DNA from 4 places in the Gracilibacillus saliphilus genome. Region 3 is predicted to be linked to each of the others. Evidence: riboswitches for the same ligand, from Rfam matches in the RefSeq annotation. Region 3 holds a riboswitch; each other region holds the start of a gene.
What was found. A riboswitch is a leader RNA that binds a small molecule or an ion and turns the genes downstream of it on or off. The one in region 3 is predicted to bind S-adenosylmethionine.
Positions count from the first base shown of each region.

Region 1 (5,522 bases), 210 kb from region 3:
TGCGGTCACCTAAGAGATAATTTTGAAATATATCGTGATGATACCTACCACTCCGGCTGCCCACTTCCCTTTCCGTGGGGTTTGCCCTTCAGCTAACTTTTTCGAGCAAAAACCGCTCGAAAAAGTTAGCTGAAGGGCAAACCATTCCCACAGGAGTGAAAGTGGGCGGCCTTCGTTAAGATATGCTCCACAACGCTTATCCGAAATCAGCTAGTCGATTTCTCCACCATATGTAGCGTAGGGTACGACTATGCTAAAGAGGCATTCACACCCAATTAGTACTGTAATAAAACAGAAAATTTTAGTTCCATGAGTTCATTTCTTTCTATAATTAGAGAACAAAAATAGCGTAGGCAGAATACGGAGACTCCTGTGGGACAGCGAGAGCTGAAGATCCACTTGGTGAAGTGCCTTTCTTCACCAAGTTAGCTGAAGCCGAGCCCACGGAAAGCGCAGTATTCTGCCGGAGCGGTTTGCATGCACTCTCTAAGTCAAGAATGATGGTAGTGAGCAATTCCTTGTCCTCGTGACTGCGCAGTTTATGTTTTTTTGTACAGCAAATTGATTCTGTTTCTTTGTCCGAATTTCTACAAAATCGGTGAAATCAATCTTGAAATAGACTCTTTAAAACGAATCCATAAGGAACGTTGTTGATAGAGAGAATATGTAAGATTGGTTACGTGCTCCATATCTTTTTCAAATTCATCAACTAGCATTTCTGCCATCGTTTCATTATATAAAAAAGCATTTACTTCGAAGTTAAGACGAAAACTTCGCACATCAATATTTGCCGTTCCAATCGATGCTATTTTGCTATCGACTACTATCATTTTAGCATGCAGGAAACCTTTTTGATAAATATAAACGGTTGCTCCGGCTTTTAACATTTCCCCGATATAGGAATAGGTTGCCCAGTAAACAAAGGGGTGATCCGGTTTGTTCGGGATCATTATCCGAACGTCCACACCTGACAGACAGGCAATCTTCAAAGCATCCAACAGGCTTTCATCTGGGATAAAATAAGGCGTTTGTATAAAAATATAATCTTTTGCTGACATAATCATTTTTATATAACCATGTTTTATCTGTTCCCATTCGGAGTCCGGACCACTTGAAACAATTTGCATGCCGACATTACCAGCAGGGACAGGTATATAATAACGTTCATTATATTCAATATCATGACGGGATGCCTGATTCCAGTCCAGAATAAACCGTGTTTGCAAATGCTTCACCGCGCTACCGGTAATGCGCAAATGCGTATCGCGCCAATATCCAAATCGCTTATCTTTCCCTAGATATTCATCACCAATATTAAAACCACCTATATAGCCGACTTTGCCATCAATAATAACCAGTTTACGGTGGTTACGGTGATTGATCTTTAAATTAACTTTCGGAATCAATGGTGGGAAAAATCCTTCAACCTCTGCCCCCGCATGCCGCATTTTTCGAATTAACTTTCTGCTTAACATCCGGGAACCTAAATCGTCATATAAAAAACGGACTTCGACTCCTTCTTTTGCTTTTTTTATCAACGCATCTGCTAAGCGTGAACCGAGATGATCAGATCTAACTATGTAATACAGTAAATGAATATGATCGGTCGCATTTTCGATATCTTCCAATAAAGAATTAAACTTTCGATTGCCATCGGTAAATATGTTAACTTCGTTATCCTGTGAAAAGATGGCATCATTATTACGTAAATGCAAGTAAAATAAATCTTTATATTGATACATCCTAGGATCATTAATAAAGAAATCTCCATTTTCAATGTCTCGCAATTGATGCTGTACAGCAGTTTTGACACCTAGCTTGCTTTTTGTATCCCATGTAAAAATCGTTTTATTACTTAATTTCCGACCAAAAATAAGATATAAAATAAAACCAAAAATTGGGATGAACGTCAAGACCATAATCCATGCCCATGTAGCAGTAGCATTTTTGCGCTCTAAAAAGATAATGGTTAAAGATAAAAGAATATTAAAAATTAAGATAAAACTAACGACCAGTTGTGTAATCTCCACATGAAGCCCTCCCTTCCCTTGACACCTTACACACTATAAATATAGCACAATTATGACCAAGCTAATAGCAATCGCTATCAGCTTAGTCGATCGTAATCGAATCATTGTCTTTTTTCGTTTTAGGACCTCTAATTTCTAACACTCCATTTTGGAAACTTGCTTTGGCTGTCCTTTTATCAACTGCATACGGCAATGTAATAGTGCGTTCGTTACGATGCTGTCTTCTTTCCTTATGATAATAATGATATGATTCATCATACTGTTCGGTTTCCTCATGATGATCTATCATTACTGTAATTTGATTACCTACTATACGCAGTTGTATTTGATCTTTTTGAAGCCCCGGCAAATCGACACTAACGATCCACTCTTGCTCTGTTTCAGCAACATCCACAGGAATTTGTTTCGGTACTTTTGCTTGTTCAAAAAAACTATCGATTGTTTCCATCACATTGCGTGTCGGTTTTTCGTAAAGAAACGCATCTAATTTCTTAATGAAGTCTTCTCCCCACTCTGGTATTCCACCTTTTTGTGCCATTTTGCTCACTCCTTTCTAATAAAATTCCCACTTTATTTTATGCATCAAAGTGACAAATGATCCTGTCGTTAATTTTTATTAATATTCTGATTTTTTATTGACGGTTTCCAATATATAACTTATAATAAGTACAATCGAATTGTATAAGTAATAACTCTTATCTAGAGCGGCAGAGGGAATAGGCCCTATGAAGCCCGGCAACCGTCAGTTTGAACATCAAATTGAAAAGGTGCTAAATCCTACAGGTTTAACCTGAAAGATAAGAGGAGGACAACTAGTATTTTCAACCTCTTCTTACCTTTTGTTAAGAAGAGGTTTTTTATTTTATAAGGAGGGTACATAATGACAAATTCGTTCCAATTTCCAGGTAGTGAAACCAATCTATTACACGGAGGACAACAAGTAGACCCTGCAACAAATGCTCGTGCTGTTCCAATCTATCAAACTACGTCTTACGTATTTAACGATACGGAACATGCACAGAATTTATTTGCTTTAGCAGAAATGGGCAATATTTATTCTCGGATTATGAATCCAACAGTTGATGCGTTCGAACAACGTATTGCCCTGTTAGAAGATGGCGTAGCAGCAGTCGGTACAGCATCTGGTGCATCTGCTATTACGTTAGCTATTTTAAACCTTGCAAATGCAGGGGATGAAATTATTGCAGATAGTAATTTATACGGTGGTACTTTTAATTTGTTTAACAAAACATTGCCTAAATACGGTATTGACGTGAAATTTGTAGACGGAACAGATCCAGAAAATTTCCGAAATGCGATTACACCTAAAACAAAAGCAATTTTTGGTGAAGTAATTACAAACCCTAGTTTGAATATATTTGATATTGAATCTGTTGCTGAAATCGCGCATGAACAAGGTGTACCATTAATTATTGATAATACTTTCGCAACGCCATATGTATGTAAGCCCATTAGTTGGGGGGCTGATATCGTAGTACACTCCGCAACTAAATGGATTGGCGGCCATGGAACATCGATCGGTGGTATTGTCGTAGATAGCGGCAGATTCAATTGGAATAATGAACGATTCCCTGGCTTCACTGAACCTGATGAAACATATCACGGTATACGTTTTGGAATTGATATTGGACCACCTGCATTTGCCATTAAATTGCGGGTACAATTATTACGAGATATCGGTCCATCTTTAAGTCCACAAAATGCATTTTATTTCTTACAAGGACTAGAGACGTTACATTTACGTATTGAGCGTCATAGTGAGAACACGAAGGCTGTTGCAAATTACTTAGAAAACCATCCGCAAGTTGAATGGGTATCTTATCCTGGTCTTGAAAATCATCCGTCTCACCAATTAGCAAAAAAATATTTGTGTAACCATTTCGGCTCTATTATCGTCTTTGGTATAAAGGGTGGTAGAGAAGCAGGTCGTCAAGTGATAGATAATATTAATCTATGGTCTCATGTGGCCAATGTTGGTGACGCTAAATCATTAATAATTCATCCTGCATCTACTACACACCAGCAGTTAAATGATGAAGAATTAGAGTCTTCCGGTGTTAAAGAAGAATTAATTCGTTTATCTGTCGGAATTGAAACGGCAGATGATATCATTGCAGACCTGGATCAGGCAATTGCAAAAGCAACAAATAGTGAACCGACGATCGAGCCAAATACAGAGAAAGCCATTGCATGGGCTCTTTCATCTCCATTAGCTCGAGAGAATGGCGATATCCGTCCGAAAACAATTGCGGTAGCAGGTGATAGCGAAGATTCAGAGGCACTAACTAAATTGAATAAATTAGGTTATCAAATTGTTTCTGCAAATACTGCAGAGGGTGAAATCGATATTTTATTTGTCACCGATAGTAAGGAAGCAGCAACTGCATATACTGATCAAGCAAAAATTGTCTGGTTTGCCAAAGAGCAAACAGATAAGGAAACGAAAACTAAGGCGGAAGCAAACGGACAAATTATCGTTGAAGATAAATGTCCGTTCCAAGAAGCAGATCGCTTACGCCGAGGAGAATAACTTTCTCCCTGAACATCGTTATTTATCTCCCCAAGATAAATATAAATACATAAGACCGCAGACCTTTTATATGGCTTGCGGTCTTATTCTATTTACAGCACATTTTCCTATTTACCATAAAATCTTTAGTGTGATACAATACATACCATTATATAAAACAAGCATTTTCAGCCCATGAACTGCATATCCTGTAACACATAACCAAAGATTAATTGTCGAGCTCTGCTCTAATTATTTGATTCGAAATAGATACATACTGCGAACCAGTGATCATTTATCTAGGTGCCTAACATTTACGAAGCGGACATTAAGTACGTTATTTGACTGAAAATCACCTATTTTTCAATGTTACCGGACATTGAATCCCTTATTTGGTTCATTTCGGCTTCCATTAGTTCTATTTTCGATGAATAACGGAATAGATGTCCGCGACTACTCTAAAAACGGCACTATTGTCACAAATAGTGGAACAAAGTCCGCGCTCTGCCCAAAATTCACTTGGAAGTCCACTTTATTTCGCGGTTTGTGTTATATTTAGATTTTCTGTTAACAAATATAAAAGACGGGTATAATCAAGAAAGAGACTTTTTATTGTAGGTGTTAATAATGAGCAAAAAGGTGTTCATTTTTCTTATGATGTTTATTTTCGTTGCTGGAATCGCTATCTTTCTATTGCTTTTCCAAACGAATAATAATAAACCAAATGAATCTATTTCACAACCTAGTGAAGAAACAGCAGAAGAGACGACAGAACAAGAAACAAGTGAAGAGGAAGAAGAAGAAGAATCACTTAGCCAAAACGTACGCAACGCAGTAAGAGAGGCACTTAGCTTTTTTCAAAAAGATACACATATTACTGCAATTGGCGATTCCTTAACCCAAGGGGTTGGCGATGAAACAGGCAATGGTGGTTATATTGGTATTTTAGATGAACGATTGGA
Region 1 covers NZ_WJEB01000002.1:258,182-263,703, reverse strand. The annotation lists gene cls (cardiolipin synthase) at 588-2,030, opposite strand; gene GHT08_RS05400 (Hsp20/alpha crystallin family protein) at 2,113-2,568, opposite strand; SAM riboswitch class I at 2,723-2,834, shown strand; gene GHT08_RS05395 (PLP-dependent aspartate aminotransferase family protein) at 2,911-4,581, shown strand; gene GHT08_RS05390 (SGNH/GDSL hydrolase family protein) at 5,188-5,522, shown strand, end outside.
Region 1: linked by a shared signal. The riboswitch ahead of GHT08_RS05395 (PLP-dependent aspartate aminotransferase family protein) and the one ahead of GHT08_RS04500 (phosphoadenylyl-sulfate reductase) in region 3 are both predicted to bind S-adenosylmethionine.

Region 2 (5,522 bases), on a different contig from region 3:
TTCTAAATCGGCAACAATCGTCTTTTGTTGTGGAAGGGTTCCCCAATGTATAATAGAGATAGGAGTGGTCTTACTTAATCCTGCATTTTTTAATTTCTCACAGATAATCGGAAATTTCTTTATTCCCATATAAAAACACAAAGTATCAGCTCCATTGGCAATATGCTGCCATTGTTCATCTGTTTTCGCCTCTGGATTGGAACCATTAATAAAACTCACTGATCCGCTGATGTGACGATGAGTGAGCGGAATACCAGCATATGCTGCAGCACTTATTCCAGAAGTGATTCCTGGTACCACTTCATATTCAATCTGATTTTCTTCAAGATGAATGGCTTCTTCTCCACCTCTGCCGAAAATAAAAGGATCTCCACCTTTTAATCTGGTTACAACTTTTCCATTAGAGGCATAATAAATAAGTTGTTCATTTATTTTTTCTTGAATCAACCCATGCTTGCGTGGTTCTTTGCCACAGAAAATCAATTCTGCTTGTTCTTTGGCATGATGTAGTAATGATAGGTTTACCAATCGATCATACAGGATGACATCAGCTTCTTGTATAGCACGTAACCCCTTTACGGTAATTAATTCTTCATCTCCTGGTCCTGCTCCCACTAAGTAAACTTTCCCCATGTTGATCCCATCCTTTTTTTGTATTAGCTTTTGTTGGTTTTTCTCGATATCTGACTAAAATATAAGTAGCAATAATGGCTAATGCTAACAGTATCACTTGATCAAAACTTTGATGAACCATCATTTCTGTTAAGCCAAAGGCAATCACTAATGATACTATTGGCGATGTAATCCATACTTTCGCTATTTGATGGATAATTTTTTGTTTCCAAACTTCTTTAAATTGTTTGCTGGCATTTATCCCGACTATCGCCGAAGTAGTTACCTGGGTCATCGGTATTGGAATACCTAACAAGGAGGCAACTACTACCAAACCTCCTGTTGCACCGGAAATCACAATACCATTTCCTAAAGTCAGTGAGGTAATCTTTTTGGCATTGGTTTCTAATACTCTGCCACCAAAAAAAATACTACCTAATGCTACAATGAGCGCCATCAAAGGTAAACCCATTTCCATAGAAGTAATCCCTGCACCTACTAACGGTCCTAATGCATTTGCTACGTTATTCATACCAGCAGCTATCGCTTCGATTATACCAGTTAACAGTAATAAAAAAGTTAAAAGCTTTACTGGTGGCCGATAATTTATTTTATTATTTATTTTTATTCTGATTTTTTCAAGACACAGTGTGATTAAAAAAGCCGCAACTGGTATAATGATCCAAAAAGCTATAATGAGTAATACCATTTGAAGATTCAGTTGTCGATAACTGAGGCCAACTCCAATGATAGCTCCCACTGTTACCTCGCTTGTGGATAACGGAATTCCAATATAATTCGTAATTAACAATGTAAAACCCGAAACAACTAAAATAATACAAGCAATTCTTACATCTAAAATTTCTTCGGAGATGATACCTTTTCCAAGCGTATTCGTAACATGCTGACCTCCAAGTATAGCACCCGTAACGGCACCTGCCCCCGCGATGATTAACGCATACTTACGTTGCTTGATTACTTTAGTACCGTACGTAATACTCATGCTAGCTGCTGAACCGCTCGCCCCAATATTAAAGGCAAATAGACAAGCAGCTAATATCGCGATGATTGCTAACATCTCAGATCCCAACTTTCACCACTACAATAAAGTGGAATTTTTTTAGTGTAAATATCCTATCCCAATAGGAAAACTTGGATTATAAATATAGAAAACTCCTACTTGACGATAAAGTAGGAGTTTTCCTCTTATCTGCCAAGTAATACCTGCTGGAAGTAGCACAGTGCTTTTTAGCCTGTTGCTGAGAATTCGCCGGGCCAGTTCCCTCCTTCTCTCTTGATAAGATCATATGTTATTTTCATTTTTTTCCACTGTTGATAATGTACATACTATAATCCATTCTTTCATAATTGTCAATAGATTCCATATAAATATTTTTTAAGATTTACCTTGTAATTATTTCCTTAGTATTGTATGATGTTTGTATTATATTTCCATAAATACAATATCTTATCGAGAGAGGTCTAGGGACTGGCCCGATGACACCTCAGCAACCAGCAATGCAATTGTATGGTGCTAAATCCAGACGGTATATTACCAAAGATAAGAGAATGCAACCTTAATCAAGGAGGTCTTCTACTTATCGAAGACCTCTTTTTTTATTTTAGAAAGGATGGAGCAAAATGAACAATATCGAAACTACTCTTGCGCAATTAGGTAATCGGAAAGATCCGCGTACTGGTGCAGTAGAAGCACCTATTTATCTATCAACTGCATACCAACACCCATCACTTGGACAGTCAACTGGTTATGATTACACGCGAACAGCAAATCCTACACGGGAAATTGTAGAAGATGCGATTGCAACATTAGAAAAAGGTGCAAAAGGTTACGCCTGTTCGTCAGGTATGGCTGCCATCCAACTAGTCTTCTCCTTATTCAAGCAAGATGATGAAATAATTGTAACCGAAGATATTTATGGTGGAAGTTATCGATTGTTTCAGCATTTTCAAGAATCTTATAACATCAGACCAGTATATGCAGATGTAGAAGAAATGGAGCAGTATATTAGCCCAAGAACGAAAGCTATTTTCATAGAAACACCAACTAACCCGCTTTTAATGGAAATTAATATCGAGAAATTAGCTACATTGGCAAAGAAGCATCAATTACTCTTTATTGTTGACAACACCTTTTACACGCCCTATTTACAACAGCCCTTAACACAAGGGGCAGATATTGTGATTCATTCCGCTACTAAATATTTAGGTGGACATAATGATGTACTCGCCGGATTAGTCGTAGTAAAGGATGTTACATTAGGCGATCAATTAACCTATCTCCACAATGCCATTGGTGCCATACTTTCACCACTGGATACAATGCTTTTAATAAGAGGAATGAAAACATTGTCACTTCGTTTGGAGAAGCAACAACAAAACGCCAGACAATTGGTTGCATTTTTAAAAGAACTATCCTTAGTCGAGGAAGTTCTATACCCTGGTAAAGGGGCTATGATTAGTTTTCGAGTACAGCATAAATCGTTGGTTTCTCCGTTTCTAGAAAAATTAAAAATTATATCATTTGCAGAAAGTTTAGGAGGAGTAGAAAGCTTTATTACCTACCCAGCAACTCAAACCCACGCAGATATTCCAAAAGAAGAACGGGAGAGACGGGGAATTAGTGATACATTACTTCGATTTTCTGTTGGGATTGAAGCTGTGGAAGATTTGAAACAAGACATCCAACAAGCATTAGGAGGGAAATAAGATGGGATATTCAAAAGAAACTACACTTGCACATGGAGGGAATCAGCAAGGCTATCATGAAAAACATACAGGTGCGGTTAACCCGCCAATTTATGTATCATCCACTTATCATCAGCAACAATTAAATGAATTTGGTGATTATGATTATAGTCGTTCAGGTAACCCTACACGTGACCAATTAGAAGCTGCGATTGCCAAATTAGAGAATGGGACAGCAGGGTTTGCTTTTTCATCTGGTATGGCCGCGATATCGTCAGCATTCATGCTGTTACAAGCTGGTGATCATATCGTCATTACGAAAGATGTTTACGGCGGTACTTTTCGTTTTGTTACGCAATTATTAACGCAATTTTCGATAGAACATACTTTTGTTGATATGACAAATCCAGCAGAAATAGAAGCAGCCATTCAGTCAAATACAAAGGTTATTTACGTGGAAACCCCAGCAAACCCGTTATTACAAATTACCGATATTAGTAAAGTAGTTCAACTTGCAAAGAAATACAAATGTTTAACGTATTTAGACAATACCTTTATGACCCCTCTGCACCAACAACCACTGGATCTAGGTGTTGATATCGTCTTACATAGCGCTACTAAATTTTTATCTGGTCACAGTGATATTGTTGCCGGTTTAGCAGTTACCAAAAATGAAGAACTGGCCGTTAAACTGAAGTTTGTCCAAAACACCTATGGTGCGATTCTTGGTGCAAAAGATTGCTATCAATTATTGCAAGGTATGAAAACGTTGGAACCGAGATTTTCCAGAAGTGTAGCATCAGCAATAAAGTTAGCTGAATATTTCGATTCACATGATGAAATTGAACATGTCTATTATCCAGGTTTACAACATCATCCCGGTTCTTCCATTCATGCCAAACAGTCTTCTAGCCCAGGTGCCGTATTATCTTTTGTAATAAAGGATCATGTCGATGCCAAAAGTTTTGTAGAACAATTATCTATTCCTGTGTTTGCAGTTAGCCTTGGTGCAGTCGAGTCAATTTTATCTCACCCGGCTACCATGTCCCATGCTGCAATGCCAGCGGAAGAAAGAGAAGCTAGAGGTATTAGTGAACGACTATTCCGTTTATCTGTAGGGATTGAAAATGTAGAAGATCTTATCGCAGACTTTAAACATGCTTTAACAGTGAAAGCAGGGGTATTCTAATTGATCATCCTCTACTCCATTCATGTTTAATTGATTCGATGTAGTTATCTACTGCAAAGTAATGAAGAGTTTGTTGAGTGGACATTTAGAGCGTTATTTGACGCAATAACACCCTTTTTTTGGTGTTAACGGACATTTAAAATTAACACTAATTTCGATGAATAGCGGAATAGATGTCCTCAGGGCTTAAAAAACGTCACATTTGTCACATATAACGGAACAAATGTCCACTCAGCACCTGATTACTGAAAGGTGATCTATGTCCAGATGTTTCGTAGATTTTGTTATATGGTAATGCTTATACCTTTTAGTTCAATGAAAAAAAGATGTCCTTAAACCCTGATTTACTCTATTTGCTTACTTGTTGTCAATCTATTAACCTATCAGAAGCCGAATCGCTCCCAAAGCAGCAAATGTTAATACTAATATTTGAAATACTTTTTGCGGCATGATTTTGATAATTCTTACTCCTATCCAAGCTCCAATCAGTATAGCAGGAATAAGCCATAAATTGAATGCTATTGACTCGACTGTAATAATGCCTAAAGAAATATAGAATGGCACCTTGATAACATTCACAAATAAGAAAAACCAGGCACCTGTGCCGACAAATTCTCGCTTTGGTAATCCTTTGACTAGTAAATATATTGCCATTACTCCGCCAGCAGCATTACCAATCATTGTAGCAAATCCTGCTAAAACACCCATACTAAAAGTAAAAATTTTTGATTTTGGTAAAAGTTTTACGAAGCGTTCTCCTAATTTCTCTCTACTAATATGTAATAAAATGAGTGCTAATATTAAGGTACCAATCATTGGTTTTAACTGTTCACTTGTGACAATATCTAACACTAGGTATCCAAGTACAATCCCTACTAATACCCAAGGTACTAAGGAAAACAAATAACGCCAAACAACATTTCTACGATAATAAATTACAGCAAATAAATCACCGACGATTAGTAAAGGTAATAATATACCTACAGATTCACGAGCTGGGAAGATCATCATAAAA
Region 2 covers NZ_WJEB01000019.1:11,232-16,753, forward strand. The annotation lists gene cobA (uroporphyrinogen-III C-methyltransferase) at 1-633, opposite strand, end outside; gene GHT08_RS12890 (inorganic phosphate transporter) at 593-1,690, opposite strand; SAM riboswitch class I at 1,816-1,916, opposite strand; SAM riboswitch class I at 2,078-2,180, shown strand; gene GHT08_RS12895 (methionine biosynthesis PLP-dependent protein) at 2,254-3,339, shown strand; gene GHT08_RS12900 (aminotransferase class V-fold PLP-dependent enzyme) at 3,341-4,507, shown strand; gene GHT08_RS12905 (sulfite exporter TauE/SafE family protein) at 4,883-5,522, opposite strand, start outside.
Region 2: linked by a shared signal. The riboswitch ahead of GHT08_RS12895 (methionine biosynthesis PLP-dependent protein) and the one ahead of GHT08_RS04500 (phosphoadenylyl-sulfate reductase) in region 3 are both predicted to bind S-adenosylmethionine.

Region 3 (5,522 bases):
CAAAATCTGGGACGCCGAAGATATAGCAGACTTATCTGTCTCCACAATCCATGAGCAGCTAACCAAGTCTTTATATCACGATGAAATGAACTGGCAAAAGAATAAAAGCTATAGCTATCACAGCAAATATATCGCTCATTATTTAGAAAGGTTACTTTTTACTTGTCCGTCATGCCACACAATCGGCAATATGCGTTCTGATCATGACACATTTAAGTGTGATAACTGCAACTACCAAGTTCATCTGACGGAACAAGGATATTTTCATTCTGATGGTGCCCTTTATTTTGCTACACCTTTTGAGTGGAAACAGTGGCAACAACAGCACCTTGACCAATTATCTCTGACAACAGATACTCTTTCTGAAATCCAGGAGCGGGTCGAATTCTATCAATCTATTGAACAAAAACCTCTCAAAAAAGTAATGAAGGGAACGATCCGATTAGATCACGAACAAATCCATATCTACTCGGCTGATGGCAGTTCAAAGTCCCTCTCTTTTGAAGATATGGAAGGGATAAACATTCTTTTCCACCATAAACTAGATTTCTTTGTCAACGACACACTTTTCCGCATCACTTTCACCAATCCAAGAGCATCTGCTTATATGTGGATACAATTGATTCAACACTTAAAAGCAAGACTCGCTATAAAGGAGCAACCCTCATGACAGAAACTTGGAATTTTATAATGGATTTTATTTTTTATCGATAATTTTAGCTACAGCCACCGTACTGAAGACGCGAATGCCATTGCTCAGCAAGGTGACTATTCCTACTTCGATGATTGCTGTTTTTCTCGGGCGGGTGAGAAAAAGCAACTAAATTCACTTTTGACTGGTTTAATTCCCCTTATAACGAAAACAATAGAACAGACTTTGGAGACATTTTCGAGAAACAACTTAAGTTGATTTCACGCGATCCAAGCATTTAATACATCGGAACATTAGTAACTTAGTTATCGGAAATACTAACCACTGTGTTAGGTTTTGTCCGATTACTCTTCGTGATAAAATAAAGAAAATTATAAAACAGAGGGTGTGTATCATGACCAAACATAAAATCTATACAATGAGCTTCGCAAGTGTCTATCCCCATTATGTTAAGAAGGCAGAGAAAAAAGGACGTACGAAAGCAGAAGTCGATGAAATCATCCGTTGGTTGACAGGATATAGCCAGGAAGAGTTAGAAGAACTACTGGAAAAACAGACAGACTTTGAGACCTTTTTCGCGGAAGCTCCCCAATTGAACCCTTCGCGGGCTATGATAAAAGGTGTGGTCTGTGGTGTCCGAGTAGAAGATATCGAAGAACCAACGATGCAGGAAATTCGCTATTTGGATAAGCTGATCGATGAATTAGCAAAAGGAAAAGCAATGGAGAAAATTTTGCGAAAATCTTAATGCTAAGTAGATATGTAATTACTTTGGTAGAAATGATGAAATAACTGTACAGTATGACCACCGAAGGTTTTAACCGCCTCTGATCATTAGCAAAACTTATCAGGGTGACACAGCTAATTTCATCGCAAACAGATTATTCGCTTCTCTTCTCTCATTCCTTTATAATATTGTAAACGCTTAATAACAGGAGGTTATAGTTCATGCAATATCGTCAGTTAGGAAAAACCGGTCTGAAAGTAAGCGAAATTAGTTTAGGCAGCTGGCTTACATATGGTGGGTATGTCGAGGAAAAGAATGCTGAGGCTTCTATTGATAAAGCCTACGACCTCGGGATTAACTTTTTTGATACAGCCAATGTCTACATGCGTGGGGAAGCAGAGAAAATTGTAGGAAAAGCTTTAAGAAAATATCCACGCAGTTCCTATGTCCTTGCCACAAAAGTATTTGGCAAAATGGGCGATGGCCCCAATGATCAAGGTCTTTCCCGCAAGCATATTATGGAGCAATGTGATGCCAGCTTGCAGCGGTTAGGACTTGATTATGTCGATGTTTATTATTGTCACCGCTACCACGCAGATACACCATTAGAAGAAACGTTACGCGCATTGGATGATCTTGTTCGCCAAGGAAAAGTATTATACATCGGCGTCAGTGAATGGACTGCTGAACAAATGACAGAAGCTGTTCATCTTGCAGACCAAAAATTGCTAGATCGCATTGTTGTCAATCAGCCAAATTATAGTATGCTTCATCGCTATATCGAGAAAGAAGTCATCCCTGTAAGCGATAAACACGGCATCGGCCAGGTTGTCTTCTCACCTCTTGCCCAAGGTGTATTAACAGGGAAATATAAAAGAGGAGAAGCAATTCCTGAAGATAGTCGCGCCGCTCAAAAAAACTTAGATTTATCTCGTGTATTAACCGAGAAGAATTTAGAACGAATGGAAGCATTAAAAGTAATCGCAGCAAACGAAAACTTGTCATTAGCACAATTAGCGATTGCCTGGATCTTGCGTCAAGACAACGTATCTAGTGCGCTTATCGGTGCAAGTAAACCAGAACAAATTGAAGAAAACGCTAAAGCTTCTGGTGTTAAACTCTCCCAAGAGACCATTGCTAAGGTCGAGGATATATTAAATCAGTAAAAGTACCTATACCAAGTAATTCCTAGTTACTTGGTATTATTTTTTACAATTTTTACAATAAATTCATTGACTTTTACATTAATAATGTATACTATGTTATTAAACGGACAATAAATGGAATTCTTATCCAGAGAGGTGGAGGGGCAGGCCCTAAGAAACCTCGGCAACAGGTTAAAAAGATAACACTGTGCCAAATCCTGCGGGACAGCATAAACTGAACCCGAAAGATAAGAAGGAATGATTACACATTGCTTACCTTCTTATCAAATGATAAGAAGGTTTTTTAATGAGGAGGAAGCAACACATGCTGACTTATGAAAATTTTTATGACAGCCCGTTGAACAATGAGACTCCCGACCAACAAGATCCTACCAAAGGAGCTCTAAAGATCCTTGAATGGGCTTATCAATCGTATGGCAACTCTTTAGTCTATGCCTGTAGTTTTGGAGCAGAAAGTATGGTATTAATTGACATGATTGCAACTGTCCAACCAGATGCTAGATTAGTATTTTTAGATACTGGCTTGCATTTCCAAGAAACATATGACCTGATTGATGAGGTTAAAGAACGTTATCCGTCATTAGATATCGTTATGCAGAAGCCTTCCCTCACTGTTGATGAACAACGAGAACAATATGGATCAGCGTTGTGGAGCAGGAACCCTGATCAATGTTGTTACATTAGAAAAGTTAAACCATTGGAAGACGCACTTAGTGGAGCAACTGCCTGGATTTCAGGATTAAGAAGGTCACAATCTCCAACAAGAGCCAATACCAACTTTATTAACAAGGATGACCGTTTTCAGTCCATTAAAATTTGTCCATTAATTCATTGGTCCTGGGATGATGTGTGGGAATATATTGAGCAACATCAATTACCTTATAACAAGCTGCATGACCAAAATTACCCTAGCATCGGTTGTATACCATGTACTACACAAGTTACAGATGCGGATGGTGAACGATCAGGACGATGGGCCAACTTTCAAAAAACTGAATGTGGACTACATGCTACTCCACAATCAACGAAGTGATTATTTTTTATAGCCAAACTCAAGTAAATCTATCGGATTAATTAAAAGAGGTGAAAATGTTGACATTACAAGTAGTAAACAGTCCGTTTGATGAAAAACAGACGGAAATATTGAATCAAATTTTGCCAACACTGACAGACGCACAAAAAAATTGGCTAGCTGGATATTTGGCCGCTTCTCAGTCTCAATCATCACAAAGTGTTACACCGGTTGAACAGCCAGCTCCTACACAGGTTAAAACCCGAACCGTCACCATTTTATACGGATCGGAAACGGGTAACAGTCAAGAACTAGCAGAGCAATTATCCAAACAGCTAAAGGATATCCAAAGAGACGTAACAGTTTCTGCCATGGATGACTTTAAACCGAAGAAACTAAAAGAAGCAGAAGATTTACTTATTATTACAGCAACTCACGGCGAAGGAGATCCACCTGACAACGCGATTCAATTCCATGAATTTTTACACAGCCGCAAAGCTCCTAAGCTTGAAAATGTTAATTTCTCCGTTTTGTCACTTGGTGATGAGTCCTATGAGCATTTCTGTCAGACTGGTAAAGATTTTGATAAACGGCTAGAAGAATTGGGCGCAACTAGAATTCATCCACGTGTTGACTGTGATGTCGATTACGAAGAACTTGCTGACGAATGGATATCAGAAGTAATCGGCATTCTAAAAAAAGATGCCGGAAACAACACAGAAACCGTCGATACTCATCCAGCCCCTGCAGAACAGCCGATTTATTCGAAGAGCAATCCTTATTCTGCTGAAGTATTAGATAACATCGTTCTTAGTGGTAAGGGGTCAAATAAAGAAACAAGGCACATTGAAATTTCGTTGGAAGGCTCTAACCTCAGCTATGAACCGGGAGATTGTTTAGCCATTTATCCAAAGAATGACCCTGCTCTGGTTCAAGCAATTATTGAAGAGCTTAAATGGAATGCTGAACAAACTATACCCATTAATAAACAAGGGGAAATTCGCTCCGTTCAGGAAGCTCTAACCTCCATTTTTGAGATTACGAGACTTACGAAAGGCTTATTAGAGAAAGCTAGCACTTATTTTCATCATGAAAAACTTCAAGAATTAGTAACAGATCCTGAGAAGGTAAAAGCTTATATCGATGGTCGTGATTTATTAGATTTAATTATTGACTATCCACCAAAACAACTGGATCCAACATCGATTATGCATTTTTTAAGAAAAATACCAGCAAGGCAATACTCAATTGCTAGTAGTTATCAAGCAAACCCTGATGAAGTGCATTTAACTTTGGCAACTGTAAGATATCATACACATGGTCGTGATCGATGCGGCGTATGTACAGGGGAAATCGCTGACAGAATTAAACCAGGTGATCAACTCAATGTCTATGTTCACAAAAACCCAAATTTCAAATTTCCAATGGATGAAGAAACTCCTGTGATTATGATTGGACCAGGTACTGGTGTAGCACCATTTAGAGGCTATATCGAGGAACGAGAAGAGCTTGAACTGAAAGGAAAAACATGGCTTTTCTTTGGTGATCAGCATTTCCGTACGGACTTCTTGTATCAAGTAGATTGGCAAAATTGGTTAAAACAGGGTTACCTAACCAAAATCGATGTTGCCTTCTCTAGAGATAGTGAGCAAAAGATATATGTACAGCAGCGCATGCAAGAAAGAGCAAAAGAATTATTCGAATGGATCGAAACAGGAGCACATCTATATGTGTGCGGGGATGAAAAACGAATGGCAAAGGATGTACACGAAACCTTAATCTCGATTATTAGCGAGCAAGGAAAACTTAGCGAAGAAGCTGCAAAAGAGTATATCAATAAATTAAAACAGGAAAAGAGATACCAACGTGATGTGTATTAAGGGGGAACAAAAATGGTAAACGATCCTAGTAAACTAGACCCGATGGAAAAGCTTAAAGAAGATAGTCGTTTTTTAAGAGGAACGA
Region 3 covers NZ_WJEB01000002.1:48,533-54,054, reverse strand. The annotation lists gene GHT08_RS04520 (lysophospholipid acyltransferase family protein) at 1-670, shown strand, start outside; partial or broken gene GHT08_RS04515 (YvbH-like oligomerization domain-containing protein) at 823-933, shown strand; gene GHT08_RS04510 (DUF2200 domain-containing protein) at 1,047-1,400, shown strand; gene GHT08_RS04505 (aldo/keto reductase family protein) at 1,601-2,545, shown strand; SAM riboswitch class I at 2,666-2,779, shown strand; gene GHT08_RS04500 (phosphoadenylyl-sulfate reductase) at 2,850-3,578, shown strand; gene GHT08_RS04495 (assimilatory sulfite reductase (NADPH) flavoprotein subunit) at 3,638-5,437, shown strand; gene cysI (assimilatory sulfite reductase (NADPH) hemoprotein subunit) at 5,450-5,522, shown strand, end outside.

Region 4 (5,522 bases), on a different contig from region 3:
AATGGCAACTCTGCTTACAAATGCGTTGATACCGCGGATTATATGCTTTCCTATATTAAGGAAAGCACAGAGCGCCCGTTTAGAAGCGTAGCGACTGGAGCGGATCAACTGAGATAAAGGAACCCCGGTGAGTTTACGAACCGATGATGACTTTCACCTAAAGGCATAAGTGCGACTAAGCCTCTGGTTTCACCAATCGGCAAGTCTTCTTTATCGTAGGGCGATTCGTGAAGTCGCCTAGTTTCTGGGCGCTCGGAGCTAGACAAGCACACACTTTTATACTTTCTTGCCTTATAATCAAAAAAAGCTTAAAACCTATTCCATTTACTTAATAGGTTCCAAGCTTTGATTATAATTCATAGGGTGTTTCCTGATAAACATAATAATTCAGCCAATTAGAGATCAATATATTAGAATGTGTGCGCCAGCGTAGTTTTGGTGTTTGATTCGGATCATTATTCGGATAATAATTTTCTGGTATGATCGGGTTTAATCCAGCTGCCATATCCCGATCAAACTCTTTCTTTAATGTTAAAGCATCATATTCTGGGTGGCCTGTAACAAAGATTTGTTTACCATCTGTTGAGGCGACCATATATACTCCCGCTTGCTCCGACTCACTTAATATCTTCAATCTTGAGACCTTTTCGATATCTTCTTTTCGTATATCAGCATGACGTGAATGGGGCACTAAAAACTCCTCATCAAAACCACTGACTAACTTCTCTCTTGGTTCATTGAGCGTATGTGTATAAATGCCTGATAATTTTTCCGGCATCATATACTTATCTACCCCGTAATGATAGTAGAGACCTGCCATTGCACCCCAACAAATATGCAGGGTAGAGGTGACATTCGTTTTACTCCACTTCATAATTTCAGACAGTTCATCCCAGTAATTCACTTCTTCGTAAGCTAGTTTTTCAATTGGTGCACCAGTAATGATTAGTCCATCATATCTATTAGCCTTTACATCATCAATCGATTTATAAAATTGCTTTAAATGCTCTACCGATGTATTCCTGGAAGTATGTGTACTCGTATGCAATAATCCTACCTCTAATTGTAATGGGCTGTTTCCTAATAATCGTAATAAATGGGTTTCGGTTTGCTGCTTTAATGGCATTAAATTTAATATTAATATTTTAAGTGGCCGAATGTCTTGTTTAAATGCCCGGCTTTCATCCATAACAAAAATATTCTCTTCTTGTAACTTACTCTTGGCTGGTAATAAATCCGGCACTTTGATAGGCATTTTTTGTGGCTCCTTTGTTAATAAATTCCCTAAAATGAAAAAATTCACGATAACATCTATTTTATCGATATTTTGGATTAAAATAAAGGGAAATGTTTTAAAATTCTGACATATTATATTTCTAATATTATGGTTAAAAAGGATGCCCTCCTATACGTAAGGCATCCTATCTATTACGACATCCATTTTGGTGGTGTATCTTTTCCCCAATAAACTTCTGCTATCGGGAAGTGCTCTTCGAATTGATCGACTTGCAAATGATAGTGGAATTGAAAATAATAACCGTCTTGTGGTCTTCTTAACCGATTGACATGAAACTTTGCAACATTTTCTTTATCTTTTATATGGTATAAGTTAAAGATACGCTCTCCATATCCGCCTGAGGGCTCTTCGGCAATCATTAAATATTGGCTTTCTTCTTCACCAATTTCTTTATATAGTGCATCTAATACCGTTTCAAGATTTGGTAAGACAGTTCGATTAAGATCTCCATTCACTTTTGCCGAGATTTTTGTACCTAGCTTTGTTTGCACTTGTTCTTTTGCAAGATGATTTAATTCCTCGAGATAAAGTTGATTCGAGTCTTCAAGAATTAAGTTTTCTTCTGTTATCGAATCTTCAATTTCTTCTTTATCTACTTGTTTCGACTGATCTTCGCTTGGCTCAATGTCCTTTTTGCCTAGGTCTACATCAGCATTAGTGTAGATAGGGGGAACATATAACCCAAGCGTTAATATCGTCACTAATAAAACGGTTAATTTTTTCATCCACATTTTCATCTCGATCGAACTCCCTCACATCGACTTACTAAAATTTTATCATTTTTTACTAATTTGTCCATACATGTAAAGGGGTTTTTCATTTTTTACATAATTTTTACTTATGTTTGTGCTAAGCTTTGTCTCGGAATTTCTGGTTGTTCTGCATCAATCACTTCACCATTAAGGGAGTTACCTAATGTAACAACAATTTCAAGAATTATTTTTCCATCATTTGTACATTCTCCTCACCTTATTTTGAAATAAAAAAATCCTTCCCTATAAAAGATAGAGAAGGATTCTACGATTAATTACATTATACTACACAAAAAACAATCGTGGTCGAATCTTCTCATCTTCGAATCAAAATCGATTCTCTGAAAGTGGCACCGGGCACATACGTGCTGGTTGCCGAGGCTTCGCAGGGTCAGTCCCTCCACCTCTCTGGATAAGAAAATCTTGCGTTTTATTAAATTGTAAATACATCACTTGGATTTGCTACAAATCATATCATACTACTTAAAAAACAACAAGCGCTTTTTTTAATTTTCAGATAATAGTATAAATCTGTTCATTTCACACCAAAATAAGGATGATAGTTTACGTACAAATAAGGTGGGAAAAACAATGGATCAAGAACATATTGATAAGTGGAAAGACCTTGAACATGATTTAGACCATGCCATTCCGGAAGAAGTCCTTCCAGATATCGCTTATTACCGGACTCTTGTTGTTAACGTCATCATGATCGGTGCTCCAAATGAAGATTGGGTCTTAATCGATAGTGGCACGCGCAAATATCATGATAGAATTCTTCACGCTTGCGAATACCGTTATGGCAATAAACCACCACAAGCAATTATATTAACCCATGGTCATTTTGATCATATCGGTTCCGCGAAAAAATTGACAGAATACTGGAACGCACCAATATATATCCACGAAAACGAAATGGATTTTGTCACAGGCAAGAAGGAATACCCTCCAGGGGATCCAACTGTTGGTGGAGGAATGATTTCATTATTATCAACAATATTTCCTACCAAGCCAGAACACTTGGAAGGTCTTGTAACAGCATTACCAAATGATGGTTCTGTTCCTTTTCTCGAGGATTGGCAGTACATCAAAACACCCGGACACACCCCCGGTCACATTAGTTTGTTTCGTGAAAAAGATCGTGTTTTAATTGCAGGTGATGCCCTTTCAACTGAAAAACCAGAGTCATCCTGGGCAGTGTTTTTCCCTTTACAGCACGTTTACGGACCACCTGCTTATTTTACTGAAGACTGGATTAGCGCAGAAGAGACTGTCAAAAAGCTAGCTGATCTAAACCCCGACATGATAATCGCTGGTCACGGTTTACCGATGGAAGGCGAGACAATGAAAAAGGAACTAAGAAAACTGGCAGACAACTTTATTGAACAAGCAATTCCTAAACATAAGCGTCAGTGATTAATCAATTAAATGCACTAGTCGACGAAACTACTTATACATGAGTCTTCTACAGCTATGATTTCTTGGCTATCCTCGCTTGACTTCTATACTGTTTCGTTGTGAGATGGTGTTAAATCTATTTTTGACATAAGCAGTATAGAAAGGTAAGACTAACTAAAACGAAAAAACAGTAGAAGAGTGGTATTAGCAATTTACCACTCTTCTTTATTCAATCTATCGAGAAGTTTTCATCCTACTATCGTTTCGGTTTTTTCGGACTGCCAAAACACCTATAGTCACACCACTAACAATGAAGGCAATTCCTATCAAAATCCATTGAAAGATATTGGTTGCTGTACTTGGGAGTGTGGATCCTCCACTTTTTTCAATAATTGCCTGCTCAGCTTGCTCACTATCCTTATCCAATACAGTGAAAGTACTAAAATGTTGAACATTTGCTGTTACTTTTCCGTCCTTATAATTTCCGCCAACCGATTCCCATTTTTGACTATCCTCGTTTAAGTGATAGATACTTAATTCATTTAGATTATCAATTCTTTGTTCTTTTAAGATAAAAGAAATCGTGACAGAATGAGTACCAAATTCACTTATTTCCTCATCATTCTGTTTAATAGTAAAATCATAGACAGCACTTGCAGCATGTTCTATATCAGCAAGTTTGTCCAGTGTTATAAGTGCTTCAGCCTCTACCAAAATTACGGAAGGAATGATTAACTCTACCTCATTATTTCGAATATGGAGAGCAGCTCCTTTATCTTTCAACAGTTTAACTTGATCCTCTGTTAATTGAATGGTTACTGGTCCCTTTTCTACTGGGAATTCGACAATAAGCAGATTACCATCGCTGATTTTTTCTATGTCTGATAAATCAATCGCTGCTACTCCATCGTTTATATCTGGTTTTGTGATAACAGGGACTTCCTCTGATTCACTGTCACGATCCGTACTTCCGTCAGTCGAATCCGGTTCTGAATCACTATCTGGAAGTGATGGATTGTCTTTATTTTCATCTGGTTTTTCTGAAGGATCTGTTTCATCCTCTTCTATGTCATCATCTGATGGTTCTTCATATTGTGCCATAAATTCATTAAAGGTATCCCAAATATCTCCCCAGATGATTTGGCCATTTTGATCTCTTTCAAATTCCGTAATTTCTTCTAAGACAGCTAAAACATCTTGAGGGACCTGATCACCAGATTGATTCGCAGTTTCCTGGCCAGTGTACATAAAATTATTATTTGTTAGAAGGCGTGATGGATATTGATCTACCGCTTCTTCAGCATTTCCTTCTTTCGTATGGAAAGAAATGAAGCCGTCAATTGAGAAGTTCTCCTCAATTCCAGAATAAGTGGTAAACGAAATATTGCCACCTTCGTTATCAAATGCATAATTATTCTCTGCAATCACAACTGGATTACTATTACTATCAAAACCTACTGCACCATTACCAAATGCAATACTATTTCGAATCACATGTGGGACATATACACCTTCTCCACCAAGCTTGAATCCATTTTTACTACCATTACCAGGTTCACTTCCTGTTACATAGCCATTATTAAAAGCAATACTATTCTCAATAGTGACTGCACCAATTGCCCCAGTTCCTACTTTAGTGTATAGATCCCAACCATCGTCAATGTTATTATGTGAAATGGAACCCCGAAATATATTACCTTCTCCTACTGTCAATTTCGCTGCGAACCCGTCCGCATTATTTTCAGAAGGATCCCGATTATCGAATGTCATACTATTTAAAACAAGATTATTGGAAGGCCATTCCTCTATAGTATTTGCTTGATCTGTACGGCTTATCTGTAATCCGGTATCACCATTTTCATAAACAGCAACATTCTCAATAATATTATGACTACCTCCAATATGAAATCCTTTCATATTGGGGCCTGACCGTGTAAAATCAATCCCTTTAATGTGCCAATAATCTCCACTATGGACAACACCTTCTGTTCGGGTATCAAAATCAATGACTGGCCTATTGTCCGCCTCAGGATCGGCTATTAAAACTTTTCTGTCTTCTTCTGTTCCGTCATTGT
Region 4 covers NZ_WJEB01000027.1:42,408-47,929, forward strand. The annotation lists gene metA (homoserine O-acetyltransferase MetA) at 350-1,255, opposite strand; gene GHT08_RS15770 (YpjP family protein) at 1,429-2,034, opposite strand; SAM riboswitch class I at 2,363-2,468, opposite strand; gene GHT08_RS15775 (MBL fold metallo-hydrolase) at 2,641-3,465, shown strand; gene GHT08_RS15780 (bacterial Ig-like domain-containing protein) at 3,682-5,522, opposite strand, start outside.
Region 4: linked by a shared signal. The riboswitch ahead of GHT08_RS15770 (YpjP family protein) and the one ahead of GHT08_RS04500 (phosphoadenylyl-sulfate reductase) in region 3 are both predicted to bind S-adenosylmethionine.